Regions from separate parts of the Ensifer sp. MJa1 genome, predicted to be linked through region 1. Evidence: riboswitches for the same ligand, from Rfam matches in the RefSeq annotation. Region 1 holds a riboswitch; each other region holds the start of a gene.
The links. Region 1 has a riboswitch for thiamine pyrophosphate ahead of thiO (glycine oxidase ThiO). Riboswitches for the same ligand answer to the same signal wherever they lie in the genome.

Region 1 (4,495 bases):
ACGGGGCGGCATCATGGTTGCTCCTCAAGCATCACGCGTTTCAATTGCTCCAGCATGTGGGTGATCATGGACCGGTCGACGTTCAGCGTAATCGCGATCCTGAGCCGCGCCGTACCTTCGGGAACCGTCGGCGGCCGGATCGCCCGGATATCGAAACCCTCCTGCCGCATGTGCGCAGCGATCCGCACCGCGCGCCCGTTGTCGCCGATCAGCACCGGCAGGATCTGCGAGCCGCTGCCCGGTAGCCTGAGCGTTTCGGCCAGAGCCTGGTTGGCAAATGTCCTCAGCTGGTCGAATTCCGCCAGGCGCTCCGGCTCGTCCGCCACGATCGCCAACGCCTCGCGCACGGCCGCAGCGATCAGCGGCGATGGCGCGGTCGAGTAGATGAAGCTGCGGGCGCGGTTGACGAGATAGTCACAAAGCACGCCGCTTGCGCTTAAGAGTGCGCCCGAAACACCGAGCGCCTTGCCGCAGGTGTGCAGCGCGACGAGATTGTCCTGACACTCCAGTTCCGCGGTGAGACCACGTCCGTGTGGTCCGAAGACACCGGTCGCATGCGCCTCATCAACCACAAGAAATCCATCATGCCTTCCGGCAAGGGCGGCGAGCTCGGCGAGCGGCGCCCTGTCGCCATCCATGGAGTAGAGGCTTTCTACGGCGATCCACGGGTGGCCCTTGCCGCCGCGCTTGCGCCAAGAGCCGATCGCGTCGGCAAAAGCATCGACATCGTTGTGTGGCACGGCCACGGCTTGGGCCCTGCTTGCGGCGATCCCTTCATGCGCACTTGCATGGATCAGGGCGTCATGGACGATCAGATCCTCGCGCTGCGGCAGGGTCGAAAACAGCGCCGCATTGGCGGCATAACCGCTGGCGAAGAAAAGTGTCCGTTCAGCGCCGAAGAACGTCGCCGCTTCCGCTTCCAGCGCCTCGTGCTCCGGATGGTTGCCACGCAGCAGCCGCGAGCCACCCGACCCGACGGGCACGCCACGCTCGATGGCCGTGGCAATCGCCGCCTTCAGCCGCGGCGAGCCCGAAAGGGCCAGATAATCATTCGAGGTGAAATCGATGCCACCACCGCAAAGAAGCGCACGGCGACGCCCTTTACGTTCGAGCCCGTGGAGCGTCCTTTCGTGGTGGCCGAGCAGGCCCGCCGTCATTCGGCCGCGTCCCGTGCCGCCCCGCCGTGCTCCCTGGAAAGGGCCATCGGCTTCAGGCCGAGACGGCGGAACAGTGCGGCATCGTGATCTTCCCCGGGATTGTCGGCCGTCAGCAGCGTTTCGCCGACGAAGATCGAATTGGCGCCGGCGAAGAAACAGAGCGCCTGCATCTCATCGCTTATATCCGTGCGCCCGGCTGACAAGCGGACGTGAGACGTGGGCATCAGGATGCGGGCGAGCGCGATGGTGCGGACGAAGTCGATCGGGTCGACCGGCGCCGCATCGGCGAGCTTCGAGCCTGGGATCGGGATCAGCATGTTGATCGGTACGCTTTCGGGCGGCACGGCCAAGTTGGCGAGCGTCACCAGCATCGAGATGCGATCGTCAACCGTCTCCCCCATGCCGAGAATACCGCCGGCGCAAACCTTGATGCCGGCGTCGCGGACGTTGGCCAGCGTTTCAAGCCGATCGGCAAAGCTTCGGGTGGTGATGATCTCGCTGTAGAACCGTTCGGACGTATCGACATTATGGTTGTAGTAGTCGAGCCCGGCTTGCGCCAACCGATCGGATTGCTGCGGCGTCAGCATGCCGAGCGTCATGCAGGTCTCCATGCCGAGCGCCTTGACGCCTGCGACCATGGCGACAATTGCCTCCATGTCGCGCTCCTTCGGGCTGCGCCAGGCCGCTCCCATGCAATAGCGCGTGGCGCCACCGTCCCTGGCCTTCTGCGCCTCGGCCAGAACTCTCTGGACCTCCATCAATTTCGAGGCCTTGAGCCCGGTCGGATAATGCGCAGACTGGCTGCAATAGCCGCAATCCTCGGCGCAGCCGCCGGTCTTGATCGAAAGCAGCCGGCTCATCTGGATGGCGTTCGGATCAAAGCTCTCCCGATGCACCGTCTGCGCCCGAAACAGGAGATCATTGAAGGGCAGATTATAGATTTTTTTCGCATCCACCTGATTCCAGCGGATTTCGTCGAGGCTCATTGAGGTCGGGTCGGTGTCGGTCGATGGGGCTGCGTCCAACATTTTCGGCATGTCCTCCTGGATTGCAATCATGAAATAGATAGATTTCAATATTATCTATAATTTTATTCCGAAACGAAGAAGGCAAGCATTCAAAAGACGCATATGGGGTCAACTTCCTCCTAAGATTGTATTCTCGCCGGATGAGCAAACTTCGCCGTTCAGCCGTAAAGACGAAATAACAGGAAGCAGGATGACGCCGGACCACGGCTGACGCGACGTCACAGACGAGAGAAATATTTCTTTTTATACAGATGCTTATACGGGTTTCGCCAAATCTAGATGCGACCGCCGGATCCTTTCTCACCGGTCGCCAACGGGATCGCGACTGGATACCGCACCACCCAAATAATTTTATAGATAATTTCCCAACGCATCACGCGGATTGCCCCGAACCCTGGAGATCGGGCCTTGACAAGATCCGCCCATGCCAGTCAGTTTGCAGCATTCACCAGGGGTGTCCCGGCAAGGGGCTGAGATTCTGCCAGGCGGTTTTCGCGGCGCAGTGACCCGTTGAACCTGATCCAGTTCATACTGGCGTAGGGACGGTGCAGACATCGCTGCCTGAGCAATCGCCTCCGCGCGCACTCTCGGCAACGCGTCCTTCCTCCCCGCCATCGTGAAATGGGTCTCCGACGACAGATTGGAGCACGCCATGACGATCGCCACCCTCCTCCGCCCTGCCGCAAGGTGCAGGACCATTCATCGCGTCATTCAACGATGACCACGCGCATTCTCGTCAAAGGCGCTGGCGTCGCCGGCCTGACCTTGGCGCACGAGTTCAGCACTCGCGGCGCCGAGGTCACGGTTGCCGAGCGCCAGCCGGGTTTCACGGCGGCCGCCTCCTGGTTTGCCGGCGGCATGCTGGCGCCCTGGTGCGAGCGCGAAAGCGCCGAAGAGGTGGTGCTGACCCGCGGTATTGGCGCCATCGACTGGTGGGACCGGGTTGTTCCGGGCGAAGTGTCGCGCAACGGCACGCTGGTCGTTGCCCCGCCGCGCGATACCGGCGAACTCAAGCGCTTCGCTTCTCGGACCTCCGGCTTCGAATGGCTCGACGCAAAGGCGATCGAGAGACTGGAGCCGGCGCTTGCCGGACGTTTCCAGCAGGCGCTGTTTTTCCCCGGCGAAGCCCACCTCGATCCACGCCGGGCGCTCTTCCTGTTGCGGCAAGAGCTGGTCGAACGCGGCGTGGCGTTCGTCGACGGATCGGACGGCGAAGGCGAGAGCGACCTCATCGCCGACTGTACCGGTGCCGCAAGGATCGGCGATCTCGACGGCCTGCGCGGGGTACGCGGCGAAATGCTCACCCTTGAGACCGCAGAAGTCGTGCTGTCGCGGCCGGTGCGGCTCATCCACCCGCGCATTCCGCTCTACATCGTGCCGCGCGGCAACGGCCTGTTCATGTGCGGCGCAACGATGATCGAGACCGACGTCGACGGGCCTATCACCGCCCGGTCGCTGATGGAACTTCTGAACGCCGCCTATGCGCTGCATCCGGCCTTCGGCGAGGCCCGCCTCATGGAAACCGGCACCGGCATCCGGCCGGCCTTTGCCGACAACCTGCCGCAGCTCATGCGCGCCGGAAACACGATCACGATCAACGGGCTTTACCGCCACGGCTTTCTGCTTTCACCGGCCCTCGCCAAGGAAGCGGCGGAGCTTGCCCTTACCCGGAACCTGAAGGGAAACGCCGCATGAAATTGACCGTCAACGGCGAGGATCACGACCTCGCGGTCACGACCCTCGCCGACCTCCTGAGCGAACTCGACTTCGAGGGGGACTGGCTTGCCACCGCCGTCAACGGCGAGCTGGTGCACCGCGCAGACCGGACGGCTCACACACTCAACGACCGCGACCGGATCGAAATTCTCTCGCCGATGAAAGGAGGCTGAGACATGCTGACGCTTTATGGACAGGACCTGCGCTCCCGCCTGCTCTTGGGCACCGCCCGCTACCCCTCGCCCGCCGTGCTCGAAGATGCGGTGCGGTCGTCGGGCACCGAGATCGTCACCGTTTCCTTGCGCCGCGAAACCGCCGGCGGGCGTCAGGGTGGCGCGTTTTTCGAACTGATCCGGTCGCTTGGCGTTCGCGTACTGCCGAATACCGCGGGCTGCCACTCGGTGTCGGAGGCAGTGTTGACGGCCAGGATGGCGCGCGAGGTCTTCGCCACCAACTGGATCAAGCTTGAGGTGATCGGCCATCACGACACGCTGCAGCCCGACGTCTTCGGACTGGTCGAAGCGGCCGGCATCCTGTGCGCCGAAGGCTTCGAGGTCTTCCCCTACACGACCGACGATCTGGTGGTCGCCGAAC
Region 2 (4,495 bases), on a different contig from region 1:
AGGTCGTCATTGCCATCCAGCAGTGCCTTCACGTGGCCGTCGAACACGCGGCCTGTTCCCTTGGGGACGATGAGGCCGAACGTCTTCATCAGGCCGCGAATCTGGTTGCTGATCTGGATCGAAATGCTCAGGAGCTGATTGCGCGCCCCGACCAGCGTGCGCGTCAGCATGCTGTCGAACGCTTTTACCCGGACGGTCTTGTAGAAGCCGGCTTCCGCCAGTTGCGCCAACCCGTCCGCATCATTGGCATCGGTCTTGTTGAGCGTCTCGTTCAAAACCTTCTGCGCATGCCGGGCCTCGATGCAGATCGCCGGCATCTCCTCAGCCGTCAGGGCGTGATAGAACCACGTCGACAACGGCCCCGTCTCGAAGACGACGCGTCTGGCATGCGGCGCATGCTTGCGGATCATATCTGCCAGAAGCCTGGGGTCCGAAGGACACTTGCCGCGCCAGATGCGTTTGCCGTCTTGCCGGATTGAGATCGCGGTGTCTTTCAAGGAAATGTCGAGCCCGATATACTGGTTCATGGTTGCCTCCAACGAATGATGTTTGGGCCCGGTGCCAATCGGGAGCCCGTATTCCCATCTTATCGGGGGCAACCACCCCTACCAGTATCAACAGAGAAAATGGCCTGAGGAGATCGCGCCGCGATTATCCCATGTCTCAACGACGTCGACCCAAAGGCGTGGCTCGCCGATGTGTTTAGCCGCATCGCCGATCTTCCCGTCTCCCGCCTGCACGAACTGCTGCCGTGGCAATGGAAGACACACAAAGGGACGGCTATTGCGGCGGCCGCGTAAACAGCTCCCGGAACAATGCTTGCGAACGCGCCAAGCCTTCATCGGTCAGGATCAATGACTTCGACTTGTTGACTGGGTCGCCGATCAAGCCCTTCTTGTGAAGCCGATCCGTCGTTGCCCAGTCGAAGCCCTTCCAGGCACAGCGTTCGTTATGCAGCGTCAGCCATAGCAGCGCCAAAACCGCATCGTCGATCTTGTCCTCATCGATCTCCATGAACCGACGTTACCACGCGCGGCACCCAAAATCCTGCGGCCCTGCTCGGATGGATACTCCACTCAGCAAATCATCTTCTGAGCTATTTGTCACAGTGGTTCGGGTTTGACACCCCCCCCTACGCTGCCCTAGCATCCCTCCTGCCGAGGGGCGCACATTGACTGTGCTGAGATGGCGGTGAGCCAGACCCTTGAACCTGATCCGGATCATACCGGCGTAGGAACGGCAAGGGCCTCTCTGGCACTCCCGCGCCTCCGCCGTTCGTCTGGATCTCCGTGATTTTGGTTTCGGGAGATCACTGGTGCCAGTATGCAGTTTAGAATGTAGCGACGAAGAACTCTGGGGGGCGAGGCGACCGGCCCAGGGGCTCGATCTGTCGGATTCCTCCATACTGCATCGACGACCCACCTCAGTTTGTACGTGCTTGAGTTGGTCACTGGCCCGCGCGTTCGCCATCATCAGAGCTGCTTCTACATTTCAGTGGAGCCGGGCATGACTGCTATCGCCGTCACGATCGCGGGCTCGGATTCCGGTGGTGGTGCGGGTGTCCAGGCAGACCTGAAGACGTTTTCGGCACTCGGCGTCTACGGTGCCAGCGTGATCACGGCGATCACGGCGCAAAACACCCGCGGCGTTACCGCCGTCGAAGATGTTTCCCCAGCTGTCGTTTCCGCGCAGATCGATGCGGTGTTTTCAGACCTCGCCGTTCGTGCGGTGAAGATCGGCATGGTCTCGCGGCAGGAGACAATTGCGGCAATCGCCGGTGGCCTGAAACGCTACCGTCAGGCGGCGGTCATCGATCCGGTCATGGTTGCGACTTCGGGCGATATACTGATGCGTTCGGATGCGATTGCGGCACTCAAGGAGCAGTTGCTGCCAACGGCGCTGGTGTTGACGCCGAACCTGCCGGAGGCGGCGTTGTTGACGGGACGTTCCGTTGCCGAAGATGAGGTTGAGGTTTCGCGTCAGGCGGAGCTTCTTTTGAAGCTCGGCGCAGGCGCAGTTTTGATGAAGGGTGGGCACGGCAAGGGCCAGGAGGCCGTGGACATTCTCTTCGACGGCGAAAAGGTCCTTCGTTTGTCGCGGCCGCGGGTCGAGACCAGGAATGACCATGGGACCGGGTGCACGCTTTCGGCGGCAATCGCCGCTGGCCTGGCCCGCGGGCAGACGCTTTCGGACGCGGTCGTCGCTGCCAAGGCCTATCTGCACGAGGCGCTTGTCGCTGCTAATGGCTTGCGAGTCGGGCAGGGGCGCGGGCCGGTCCACCACTTCCATCAATGGTGGAGGCCCGATGATGGCAGGGCGATCCAGGCAACAGATTAGGACAGCAAGCAGCCCGGATGCGCGCGGTTCAGGCTTCCGAGTTTCAATGAACTCCAGGTTGCATTGAAAAAAGGAGCAGCCACCGCCATGGTCGAACGGCGCCGGCGGGTTTCAGCCGGGGACGCCGCCATCACACCGCGCCCGGCGGAACCTTCAGGCTACGGCGGCGCTGCGTGTCTCTTCCGGCGCTCCATTGAGCAGCTTGCGGTAGAGCGCCACATGTTCGCGCGCGCTCTCGGTATGGCTCATCGGCCGCCGGAGCGTGGCGCGCAGATTGTCCCAAGACCGCGGCGTGCTCAGGACGTCGATCAGACGGTCGGCGAGATCCTGGGCGCTGCCGGCGCGGAAATGATAGCCGTCCAGGCGGTCCCGCACCTTCTCGGCCATGCCGCCGATATCGGAGCAGAGGATCGGTCGGCCGTGGTGCAGCGCCTCCTGAATGACGATGGGCGAGTTCTCCCACCAGACGGACGGCATCACCACCCAGTCGGCCGAGCGCATCAGCCGTGGCATGTCCTGGTTCTGATAGGAGCCGTAGAAGCGGACGCGGCGGCCGGCGTCCTCGATCAGTTTGGCGACCTGTTCCTGATAGTCCTTCGGTTGGCGTTCAAGGTTGCCGCCGAAGATCATCAGCGAGGAATCGTCGCCCCAGATCTCGTCGGGCACCCGCGAGACCGCGTCGATCAGCACGTGAACACCCTTGAACGGCGTCATCTGGCCGAAATAGGCAAAGCGGTTGCGTCTGGCCGTCGGCGCAGGCAGGTCACGCGCTGGCGCCTTGTCGCCAAGCACGATGCCATTTTCGATGACGAAGATCTTTTCTGCCTCGATCCCCCAATCGACATAGCGGTTGGCAAGAAAGGCGCTCGGGGCTATGAAGGCGTCGGCCAGGTTGAGCATGCCGCGCACGAACTGTTCGCGCCGCACGAAGCGCGAAACCGGGATATCCGGGAAACAGCCGTGGCAACTGATCGGCGAAGCGCCGTTGCAAAGCTGGCCCGACGGTCGCTTCACCATCTGCCCGTGGTTGTGGCAGATCGACAGATATTCGTGGAAAGTGACAACGATACGCGCCTTCGGCAGCATGTCACGAACCGCATAAAGCGCTTCGAGCCCGAAGCCGATGATGTGGTGGAAATGGACGATATCGGGTCTGATGTCGCCGACGAAACGTAAGAGATCCTGGCGAATGGCGTCGGTGTCACCGTTGGACAGGAAGAAGTGGTCGTAATCCTCGGCGTGATAAAGCACCTCGTCCGTGGCGAGCCTCAGGCTCATCAGCGCCGAAGCACCATGCCGTGGCACGGGGTTACCAACGCGGGCGAGATAGACCGATTCGATGCCGGGCAGGCCGTTTAAGGCCTTGTGCTGGCTATGCGAGGCAATCTCAGCGCCACCGAGAGAGTGGGTCGGATGACCGTGCGAAATAACGAGAACGCGGAGCTTCTCACTCATGCGGAAATCTCCCTTGCTGTGGCGATTTCCGGCTCTGCCGCGGACATCCAGCGCGCGCGGAAAATCGTTTGGTCGGCGCGTTCCACATAGCGCGCCGATGCCGCCGAACCGGCGGCGCCGGCCTCATCCGATCCGAGCATCTGCAAAGAGGGCAGCCAGTAGGATTCGTATCCCTTGCCGCTCAGTCGCAGCGCCAGGTCGAGACCTTTCAGCGACGCGCCGAGATAGGCGGGTGCTGTTCCCGTGTCCTCGACCAGGGCGCTTCGTGGCAGGATGCAGCATTCGAGCGATGCCGTTGCAACCCGCGTCAGCTTGAGGCGGTTCACGGCACCAATCGGATAACCGGCGTAGCGGCTTGATTGCAGGTGATCCGGGCGGTCGAGCGAAGGGCTTCCGGCCCAGCGGATCGAATGGTCCTCATAGGCAAGGGTCGGCGAAATGATGCTTCCCCTGTTTGCATCGTAAGTGGCGATCAGCGTCTGGTACCAGCCGGGATTGGCTGGCGTCAGCGAGGCAGACAAGAGGACAACGGTCTCGTTGTCGATCGTGCGCGCACCCGCCTGGGCCAGGTCGCAGGCGTCGCCGGCGCCTTCGACCGATACCAGCCGCAACGGCAGCCGATAGAATTCGGCGATCTGCCGGATACGCGCTGCCTGTCTGCGGAAGCGCTCCGATTGCAGTACAAGGACAATCGGCGCCCGCC
Region 3 (4,495 bases), on a different contig from region 1:
ATGAGGACTGGAAGGCCGCGTTCGGCAAGAGCAACGGCCTGCAGCAGGTGCAGAAAGGCGTGGTCGCTGCGGGTGCCGCCAAGCGCACCGGCAAAGATCAATCGGTCGGCCCCACGCGACAGCGCGGCTTCAACCGCAATTTCGCCGTCCGTCGCCGCCTTTGCCGCCGGATAAGGCTCACGCGGCACGGCTGAGAATTCGGACAGCAGGGCTTCTTCGGTCGAGTCGAAATCACCCACCCAGACATCGGGCACCACGCCCAGGGTCCGCGCATGGCGCATGCCGCCATCGGCCGCGACGAAGCGGCTGTCACGGAGCTGCTCTGTCAGCCGGTCGGAGGGCGTCAACGCGCCGCCGAGAAGAATGGTGTAGGTGGATCGAGCCATGGCAAAGCCCATAGCGCAAAGGAGGGCAGAAGGAAAACGAAGAAACGCACAGCGCTACCCTCGTTTTGCAGCCGGATATCAATCGCTCTCGGCCACAACCTCGGAAGACAGCATGCCCGCATAGACACCGGGGGTAGAGTCCGGAATTTCGATCGCGCCGGCCACGCGTTCGTAGAATTTTGCCGGGCCGACGCCACCGATGACCGCATAACCGTAACCGGCATCCCGCATCGCCGTCAGGCTTTCCAGCAGCAGCACTTCGCCAATCCCCTGCCCGCGCATGCTTTCATCGACCCCCGTCGGACCGAAGAAGCCGAGCGCCGTCACGTCATGGCAGGCAAAGCCGACGACCCGGCCTTCGAAAACAGCGATGTGAATGCGCGTGGGGGTCGAGGAGAAAGCGCCTTCCGCCTCGCTCGCCCAACCGGCGCCAAACGTCTTTTCGATCCAGGAAACGACCAGGCGGCGCTCCGGCGCCATCGCGCGGCGAATGCTGATGCCTGGGCCAAGCCGCGACCGGGATTGCGACGGCAGGGCATAGAGTCGAACAAGCATATCGGGCATGACGGTCCTCCGCAGGGTCTTTGCACGCTGTCATAGCGCAGATGCCATCATGCGCAAACGCATGACGTGACGTCGCTTGGCAAGCATCACGGCCACAATCTCGACTTGCCATCAAACCGCCGTGGCGGTAAATCTCTTGCCGCTCTAACGGGGTGCCTCCCGACCGCATGGCGGCCGGAGGCTGAGAGGCGTCGAAACGCCAACCCGCGGAACCTGATCCGGCTCATACCGGCGGAGGGATTAGACGCGATCGCACCGATACGCCCTTTTCCCGTGCAACAACGAACTTTGGGAGAGAGGTGCTTTCCATGTCCAAGTTTTCACTGAAAATGTTTAGCCGGCTAGCGCTGGTAGCAACGGCTGGTCTTGTAACAGCCGGTACCGCTGCCGCGGCCGACAAGACGCTGACCGTCTACACCTACGAGAGCTTCATCACCGAATGGGGCCCCGGCGCCAAGGTCGCCGAGGCCTTCGAAAGGACCTGCGAATGCAAGGTCAACTATGTTGGCGTCGCCGATGGCGTCGAACTCTTGACGCGCCTGAAGCTCGAAGGCGAGGCTTCAAAAGCCGACATCGTGCTCGGCCTCGACACCAATCTCGTCGCTGAAGCCAAGGCCACCGGGTTCTTCGCGCCGCACGGTGTCGCCACCAAGGACCTGAAGGTCCCGGGCGGCTTCGCCGACGATACGTTCCTGCCCTATGACTACGGCCACTTCGCTGTCGTCTATGACACCGAAACGCTGAAGGCGCCGCCGAAGAGCCTCAAGGAATTGGTCGAAGGCGACGCATCGCAGAAGATCGTCATCGAGGATCCACGCACCTCGACGCCGGGCCTCGGGCTGCTGCTCTGGGTCAAGGCCGTCTATGGCGACGAGGCAGGTGCCGCCTGGGCGAAGCTTAAGGATCGCGTCCTGACGGTCACGCCAGGCTGGTCGGAAGCCTACGGCCTCTTCACCAAGGGCGAAGCGCCGATGGTGCTCTCCTACACCACCTCGCCGGCCTACCACATGGTCGCGGAAAGCACCGAGCGCTATCAGGCGGCGGCTTTCTCCGAGGGGCACTACATCCAGATCGAAGTCGCCGGCATGACCAAGAATGCCAAGGAGCCGGAACTGGCAAAGCAGTTTCTCGCCTTCATGACCGGCCCTGAGTTCCAGTCGATCATCCCGACCACCAACTGGATGATGCCGGTCGGCGCCACCAGCGAACCGCTGCCGGACGCCTTCAGCAAGCTGGTCAATCCGGAAAAGACCTTCCTTTTGCCATCGGAAGAGGTCGCGAAGAACCGCAAGGCCTGGATCGACGAATGGCTTGCCGCGATGAGCAAGAACTGAGGCCGGCTTGTTCGCGCTTCGCGAAAACCGCATGACTGTCGTCGCCGGGGCGCTTTGCCTCGGCGCCTTCCTGCTCTTCGTCAGCCTGGCGATCGCAGCCTTGCTCGCAGAGACCGGCGGCGCGAACGAGAGCACCCTGTTCGACGCCTATATCTGGCGCGTCACCCGCTTCACGCTCCTGCAGGCAAGCCTTTCCACTCTGCTATCCGTGCTCTTCGCGATACCCGTGGCGCGGGCGCTCGCACGGCGGCCACAGTTTTTCGGGCGCATCTGGCTGTTGCGGCTGATGGCGTTGCCGCTCGGCCTGCCCGTCCTCGTCGGCGCGCTCGGGCTGATCGAGATCTGGGGCCGCCAGGGGCTGTTGAATTCCGGCCTGCGCCTCATCGGACTGGAGCAACCGGTCAGCATCTACGGCCTGTTCGGCATCCTCATCGCCCATGTTTTCTTCAACATGCCGCTTGCGGCCCGCCTTTTCCTAGCCGGGCTTGAGCGCATTCCCGCAGAATACTGGCGCTCAGCCGCCAATCTCGGCATGCCCTCCCACGCGCTTTTCCGCTTCATCGAGTGGCCCGTGCTTCGCGGCCTGTTGCCGGGTGCGGCCGGCCTCGTGTTCATGCTCTGTGCCACCAGCTTCACCCTGGTACTGACGCTTGGCGGCGGGCCTGCGGCAAGCACGATCGAAGTGGCGATCTACCAGGCGCTCCGCTTCGATTTCGACCCGCCGCGCGCCATCGCCCTTTCTGGTCTGCAGATCGCCATCACCGGGCTGCTGCTGCTCATCCTTAGCCATCTGGCGACGGAACCGCAGCAGGGCATGACCGGCGGCCGCACCGTCCGCCGCTTCGATGGCGTGACATCGCTGTCACGCCTCAACGACGGGGTGTGGATCGCCCTGGCACTGCTGTTCCTCGCCGCGCCGCTGATCGCCGTCATCGCCTCCGGCCTTCAGGCCGACCTGCTCAAGCTCGCCCGCGATCAACATGTCCACCGTGCCCTGGCGACGAGTGCCGCGATCGCGCTCGGCTCGGCCCTGACTTCCGTGGCCATGGCAGCGGTGATGATCCGCACAGCTTCAACCATGGTCGCGTCACGTCACGCCGGGCCGTTTGCCCGCGGCTTTGCCGGCGCCATTGGTGCCAGTACCTCGCTCATCCTGCTGGTGCCTCCGGTGGTGCTCGGCGCCGGCTGGTTCCTCTTGCTTCGCCCCTTCGGCGACGTCGCGCGCTTTGCACCCGTCATCGTCGTGGCGATCAACGCGCTGATGGCGCTTCCTTTCGTCCATCGCATTCTGGCGCCGGCCATGGCGACCCATGCGGCGCGCTCCGGGCGCTTGACGGCAAGTCTCGGCATCCGCGGTTTCCATCGCCTGCGATGGATCGACTTTCCCGCCCTTCGCCGGCCATTGCTGATGGCGCTTTCCTTCGCCATGGCCCTGTCGCTCGGCGATCTTGGCGCCGTGGCGCTCTTCGGCTCGCAGGACATGGTCACCCTGCCCTGGCTGCTCTATAGCCGCATGGGCAGCTACCGGACCGCTGATGCCGCCGGTCTTGCCCTGTTTCTCGGGCTTCTGTGCCTGATCTTCACGATTCTCGGCACGGCGGAAGACGGCCGCCGGCCCGAAGGACGCAAAGCATGACCCATCCTGCCGCAGCCATAGAACTCCGTGACGTCGAGATCCGCTTCGAGACGACGACGCTGCAATTCGATTGCACCATCGCCACGGGCGGCATCGTCGCCGTCGCCGGCGCCTCGGGATCCGGGAAATCGACGCTCTTCCACCTAGTGGCCGGCTTAGAAGACCCCGACCGCGGCGAGGTCCGTATCCTCGGCCGGAACGTGACGACGCTGGCGCCGTCGGAGCGACCCGTCTCTATGATCTTCCAGGAGAACAACCTCTTCGCCCATCTCGATGTCGCGACCAATGTCGGCCTCGGCATCAGCCCGGCCCTGCGCCTGACGCCGGCCGACCGGGAAAAGATTGCCCACGCGCTCAGCCGTGTCGGTCTAGAAGGCTTCGAGCAGCGGTTGCCGCCGACGCTCTCCGGCGGCGAGCGCCAGCGTGTCGCGCTTGCCCGGGCGCTGGTACGACATCGCCCCGTTCTGCTTCTGGACGAGCCTTTTGCCGCACTGGACCCGGGCATGCGCGCTGGCATGCGCGCGCTGCTTGGCGAGCTTCACGCGGAAGAAGGCAACACGATCCTGATGATCACG
Region 4 (4,495 bases), 120 kb from region 1:
TCGGCCCCGACGGCGTTGCCGTTGCCGCCAGCAACTGGCGCGAGCCGACGAGCTTCGTCGGCAACGACTATGCCTTCCGCGAATATTTCCGCATGGCGATGCGCGACGGCAAGGCCGAGCACTTCGCCATGGGTACGGTGAGCAAGCGGCCGGGCCTCTACATTTCACGGCGGGTTCAGGGCCCCGACGGTCCGATCGGCGTCGTCGTCGCCAAACTCGAATTCGACGACGTCGAGGCGGAATGGCTGGCATCCGGAAAGCCCGTCTATGTGACCGACCGGCGCGGCATCGTCTTGATCACCAGCTTCCCGTCCTGGCGATTCATGACGACCAGAACCATCCCGCGCGATCGCGTTGCCGCCATCCGCGACAGCCTGCAGTTCGGCGATGCCTCACTGCTGCCATTGCCTTTCCGCGACATCGAGCCGACCACCGACGGGTCCAGCGAATTGCGCGCACTGCTGCCGGGCGACAGTGAGCGGCACTACCTTCGTGTCGAAACCATGGTTCCGACGACAAGCTGGCGGCTGGAACAGTTGGCGCCGCTCGATGGCGCGATCGCTGCGGCGGCACGCGAAGCACGGCTGCTGGCAATGGCGGCCCTGGTGCCGCTGCTCGCCCTTGCGGCCCTTCTCTTGCGCCGACGCCAGACGCTGGCCCAGACGACGGCAAGAGATCGCGCCGCCCGCGACGAACTGGAGCGCCGCGTGACGGAACGCACGCGTGACCTCAGCCTCGCCCGCGACCACCTGGAAACGGAAATTGCCGATCACCGGCGCACCGGCGAGAAGCTGCAGGCCGTACAACAGGAGCTTGTCCAGGCGAACCGGCTGGCGATCCTCGGCCAGGTTGCAGCCGGCGTCGCCCATGAAATCAACCAACCGGTCGCCACGATCCGCGCCTATGCCGACAATGCCCGCACCTTCCTTGACCGCGGCCAGCAGCAAACGGCGGTCGAAAACCTCGTGAGCATCGCCGAGCTGACCGATCGGGTCGGCACCATCACCGACGAATTGCGCGGCTTCGCCCGCAAGGGCCGCTTTGTCGCCGAACCGACCCCCATGCGCGAAGTGATCGAGGGCGCCCTGATGCTTTTGCGCAGCCGCTTTGCCGGCCGAATGGACGCCATCATCATCGACCTTCCCGAAAATGGCCTCAGCGTCTTCGGCAACCGCATCCGGCTGGAACAGGTGCTGATCAATCTGTTGCAGAACGCACTCGAAGCGCTGGGCGAACGCGCCGACGCCGAGATCCGCGTGCACTGCGAACACGGCCCCGACGACAGGCTCTTGCTCGTCGTCGCAGACAATGGCCCCGGCATCCGCCCGGAGATCCTCGAAGATCTCTTCACCCCCTTCAACACTTCCAAGGACGAGGGGCTGGGCCTCGGCCTTGCCATCTCCAAGGAGATCGTCGCCGACTATGGCGGTGAGATCTTCGTTGAAACCAGCGACAAGGGCACCGTCTTCACGGTACGCCTGAAAAAGGCCTGAACGATGCAGCCGTCCGTGTATCTCATCGACGACGACAATGATCTGCGCAAGGCGATGAAGCAGACGCTCGAGCTTGCGGGCTTGAGCGTTACGGCCCATGCGAGCGCCGCCGAGGCGCTTGAGACGCTTGATGCCGATTTCGACGGCATCGTTGTCAGCGATATCCGCATGCCCGGCATTGACGGGCTGCAACTTTTTCGCCGTGTCGCGACTTTCGACAAGGACCTGCCCGTGATCCTGGTGACTGGCCACGGAGACATCCCGATGGCAGTGCAAGCCTTGCAGGACGGCGTCTACGACTTCATTCCCAAACCCTTTGCGGCCGACAGGCTGGTGCAGAGCGTGCACCGCGCGCTCGAAAAGCGCCGGCTCGTCATGGAAAACCGCGCCTTGAAGCGGGCAGCCGAGACCGCCGGCGACAGCCTGCCGCTGATCGGCCAGACGCCGGTGATGGACCGCCTGCGCCAAACGATCAAACATATCGCCGATACCGATGTCGACGTGCTCGTCGCCGGTGAGACCGGCAGCGGCAAGGAAGTGGTGGCCACGCTGCTGCACAATTGGAGCCGTCGCCGCGACGGCAACTTCGTGGCGCTGAATTGCGGGGCACTTCCGGAGACGGTGATCGAGAGCGAACTCTTCGGCCACGAAGCGGGCGCGTTCACCGGCGCGTTGAAAAAGCGCGTGGGACGGATAGAGCATGCAAGCGGCGGCACGCTGTTTCTTGACGAAATCGAAGCGATGCCGCCGGCCACCCAGGTCAAGATGCTGCGGGTTCTGGAAGCTCGCGAGATCACGCCGCTCGGCACCAACCAGGTGCGCCCCGTCGATATCCGCGTCATTGCCGCCGCCAAGATCGACCTCGGCGACCCGGTCCAACGCGGAGACTTCCGCGAGGATCTCTATTTTCGGTTGAATGTCGTCACCTTGTCCATCCCGCCACTGCGCGAGCGTCGCGACGATATCCCGCTGCTGTTTTCGCACTTCCTGACCCGCGCGACCGAGCGCTTCAAGCGCGACGCGCCGGTCGTCTCGCCGGCGGTGCAACGACATCTGATGACTCATGCCTGGCCCGGCAATGTGCGTGAACTCTCGCACTTTGCCGAGCGGGTCGCGCTTGGTGTCGAAGGCTCGCTGGGCCAGACCGCTGCGGCAACCGATCAGCCGGGTTACGCGCTGCCAGAGCGGTTGGAGCGCTACGAAGCGGAGATCCTGAAAGAGGTGCTTCGCGCTCAGCGCGGCGACGTCAAGGCAACGATCGAAGCGCTCGGCATTCCACGCAAGACCTTCTACGACAAGCTTCAGCGTCACGGCATCAACCGCGCCGATTACGCCGAACGCGGCGCACCGGAAAAGTCCGGCCGCTAGGCTTTCCGGAGAGACCGAAAATTCCCGCATAGGATGCATCTTGATCGACGAGCGAATTCACGCTTGACGACGCAGGCCGATCGATGGCTATCTTCTGGGCATTCACCAGGGGGGTCCCGCCAAGGGGCTGAGATACTGCTGGATGGTCGGCTTGCCGGCTGTGGCGCAGTGACCCGTTGAACCTGATCCAGTTCATACTGGCGTAGGGACGGTGCAGATATCGAAGCCACGACTCCGCTTAGTCGGTCGTCCGGCGGCGCGTCTTTCATCCTCTCGGCATCAGAACTGGGTCTCCAACCGCAACTTGGAGCCTCGTCATGAATATTGCCACCAAACCTGCAGCCCTCTCGGTCACACAAGGGCCGCTCCCCGCCTCCCGCAAGATCCACAAGCCTGGTGTCCTGCACCCGGACATCCGCGTGCCGATGCGCGAGATCGCACTGCACCCGACCTCCGGCGAGCCGCCGGTCACGGTCTATGATTCCTCCGGCGCCTATACGGCCGACGATGCCGAGATCAGCATCGAGGCGGGCCTGCCGAGGCTGCGCCGCAACTGGATCCTCGCCCGCGGCGACGTCGAGACTTACGAGGGACGGATCGTGCGGCCGGAGGACAACGGCTTTGCGACCGGCGACCGACTGACGCCGACCTTTCCGCTCCAGCACACACCACTGAAGGCGACCGCCGGCAAGGCCGTGACCCAGCTTGCCTATGCGCGCGCCGGCATCATCACGCCGGAGATGGAGTTCGTGGCGATCCGCGAGAACCTCGGCCGCGATGCGGCGCGCGCGAAGGTCCGCGATGGCGAGAGCTTCGGCGCCCATGTCCCTGATCATGTCACCCCCGAGTTCGTCCGCCAGGAAATCGCCAGCGGCCGGGCGATCCTGCCGGCCAATATCAACCATCCGGAATCCGAACCGATGATCATCGGCCGGAACTTCCTGGTGAAAATCAACGCCAATATCGGCAACTCCGCCGTCACCTCGTCGATGGCCGAGGAGGTCGAGAAGATGGTCTGGGCGACCCGCTGGGGCGCCGACACGGTCATGGACCTGTCGACCGGCCGCAACATCCACAACATCCGCGAATGGATCATCCGCAACTCGCCGGTTCCGATCGGTACCGTGCCGCTCTATCAGGCGCTGGAAAAGGTCAACGGCATTGCCGAAGACCTCAACTGGGAGGTCTACCGTGACACGCTGATCGAGCAGGCCGAGCAGGGCGTCGATTATTTCACCATCCATGCCGGCGTGCGGCTCCACTACATCCCACTCACCGTCGACCGCGTCACCGGCATCGTCTCGCGCGGCGGCTCGATCATGGCCAAGTGGTGTCTGCATCACCACCGCGAGAGTTTCCTCTACGAGCATTTCGAGGAGATCTGCGCCATCTGCCGCGCCTATGACGTCTCGTTCTCGCTCGGCGACGGCCTGCGCCCTGGCTCGATTGCCGACGCCAACGACGCAGCGCAATTCGCCGAACTGGAGACGCTTGGCGAACTCACCCAGATCGCCTGGGCAAAAGACTGCCAGGTGATGATCGAAGGCCCCGGCCACGTGCCGATGCACAAGATCAAGGAGAACATGGACAAGCAACTGAAGACCTGTGGCGAGGCGCCGTTCTATACGCTCGGG

Region 2: it holds a riboswitch for thiamine pyrophosphate, as region 1 does, so the genes downstream of both, thiD (bifunctional hydroxymethylpyrimidine kinase/phosphomethylpyrimidine kinase) here and thiO (glycine oxidase ThiO) in region 1, are expected to answer to the same signal.
Region 3: it holds a riboswitch for thiamine pyrophosphate, as region 1 does, so the genes downstream of both, thiB (thiamine ABC transporter substrate binding subunit) here and thiO (glycine oxidase ThiO) in region 1, are expected to answer to the same signal.
Region 4: it holds a riboswitch for thiamine pyrophosphate, as region 1 does, so the genes downstream of both, thiC (phosphomethylpyrimidine synthase ThiC) here and thiO (glycine oxidase ThiO) in region 1, are expected to answer to the same signal.

Annotation. Positions count from the first base shown of each region.
Region 1 covers NZ_JAKUMO010000002.1:285,067-289,561, reverse strand. Annotated here, with positions in the region: gene bioD (dethiobiotin synthase) at 1-12, opposite strand, end outside; gene MKZ91_RS04060 (8-amino-7-oxononanoate synthase) at 12-1,157, opposite strand; gene bioB (biotin synthase BioB) at 1,154-2,143, opposite strand; TPP riboswitch at 2,626-2,746, shown strand; gene thiO (glycine oxidase ThiO) at 2,903-3,880, shown strand; gene thiS (sulfur carrier protein ThiS) at 3,877-4,074, shown strand; gene MKZ91_RS04040 (thiazole synthase) at 4,078-4,495, shown strand, end outside.
Region 2 covers NZ_JAKUMO010000022.1:4,830-9,324, forward strand. Annotated here, with positions in the region: gene MKZ91_RS24615 (IS110 family transposase) at 1-527, opposite strand, end outside; partial or broken gene MKZ91_RS24620 (transposase domain-containing protein) at 639-800, shown strand; gene MKZ91_RS24625 (DUF6429 family protein) at 781-1,014, opposite strand; TPP riboswitch at 1,151-1,254, shown strand; gene thiD (bifunctional hydroxymethylpyrimidine kinase/phosphomethylpyrimidine kinase) at 1,507-2,337, shown strand; gene MKZ91_RS24635 (glycosyltransferase family 4 protein) at 2,491-3,792, opposite strand; gene MKZ91_RS24640 (hypothetical protein) at 3,789-4,495, opposite strand, start outside.
Region 3 covers NZ_JAKUMO010000008.1:77,096-81,590, forward strand. Annotated here, with positions in the region: gene MKZ91_RS13205 (thiamine diphosphokinase) at 1-386, opposite strand, end outside; gene MKZ91_RS13210 (GNAT family N-acetyltransferase) at 465-950, opposite strand; TPP riboswitch at 1,089-1,207, shown strand; gene thiB (thiamine ABC transporter substrate binding subunit) at 1,280-2,284, shown strand; gene thiP (thiamine/thiamine pyrophosphate ABC transporter permease ThiP) at 2,316-3,920, shown strand; gene thiQ (thiamine ABC transporter ATP-binding protein) at 3,917-4,495, shown strand, end outside.
Region 4 covers NZ_JAKUMO010000002.1:406,470-410,964, reverse strand. Annotated here, with positions in the region: gene MKZ91_RS04620 (sensor histidine kinase) at 1-1,493, shown strand, start outside; gene MKZ91_RS04615 (sigma-54-dependent transcriptional regulator) at 1,497-2,861, shown strand; TPP riboswitch at 2,959-3,088, shown strand; gene thiC (phosphomethylpyrimidine synthase ThiC) at 3,179-4,495, shown strand, end outside.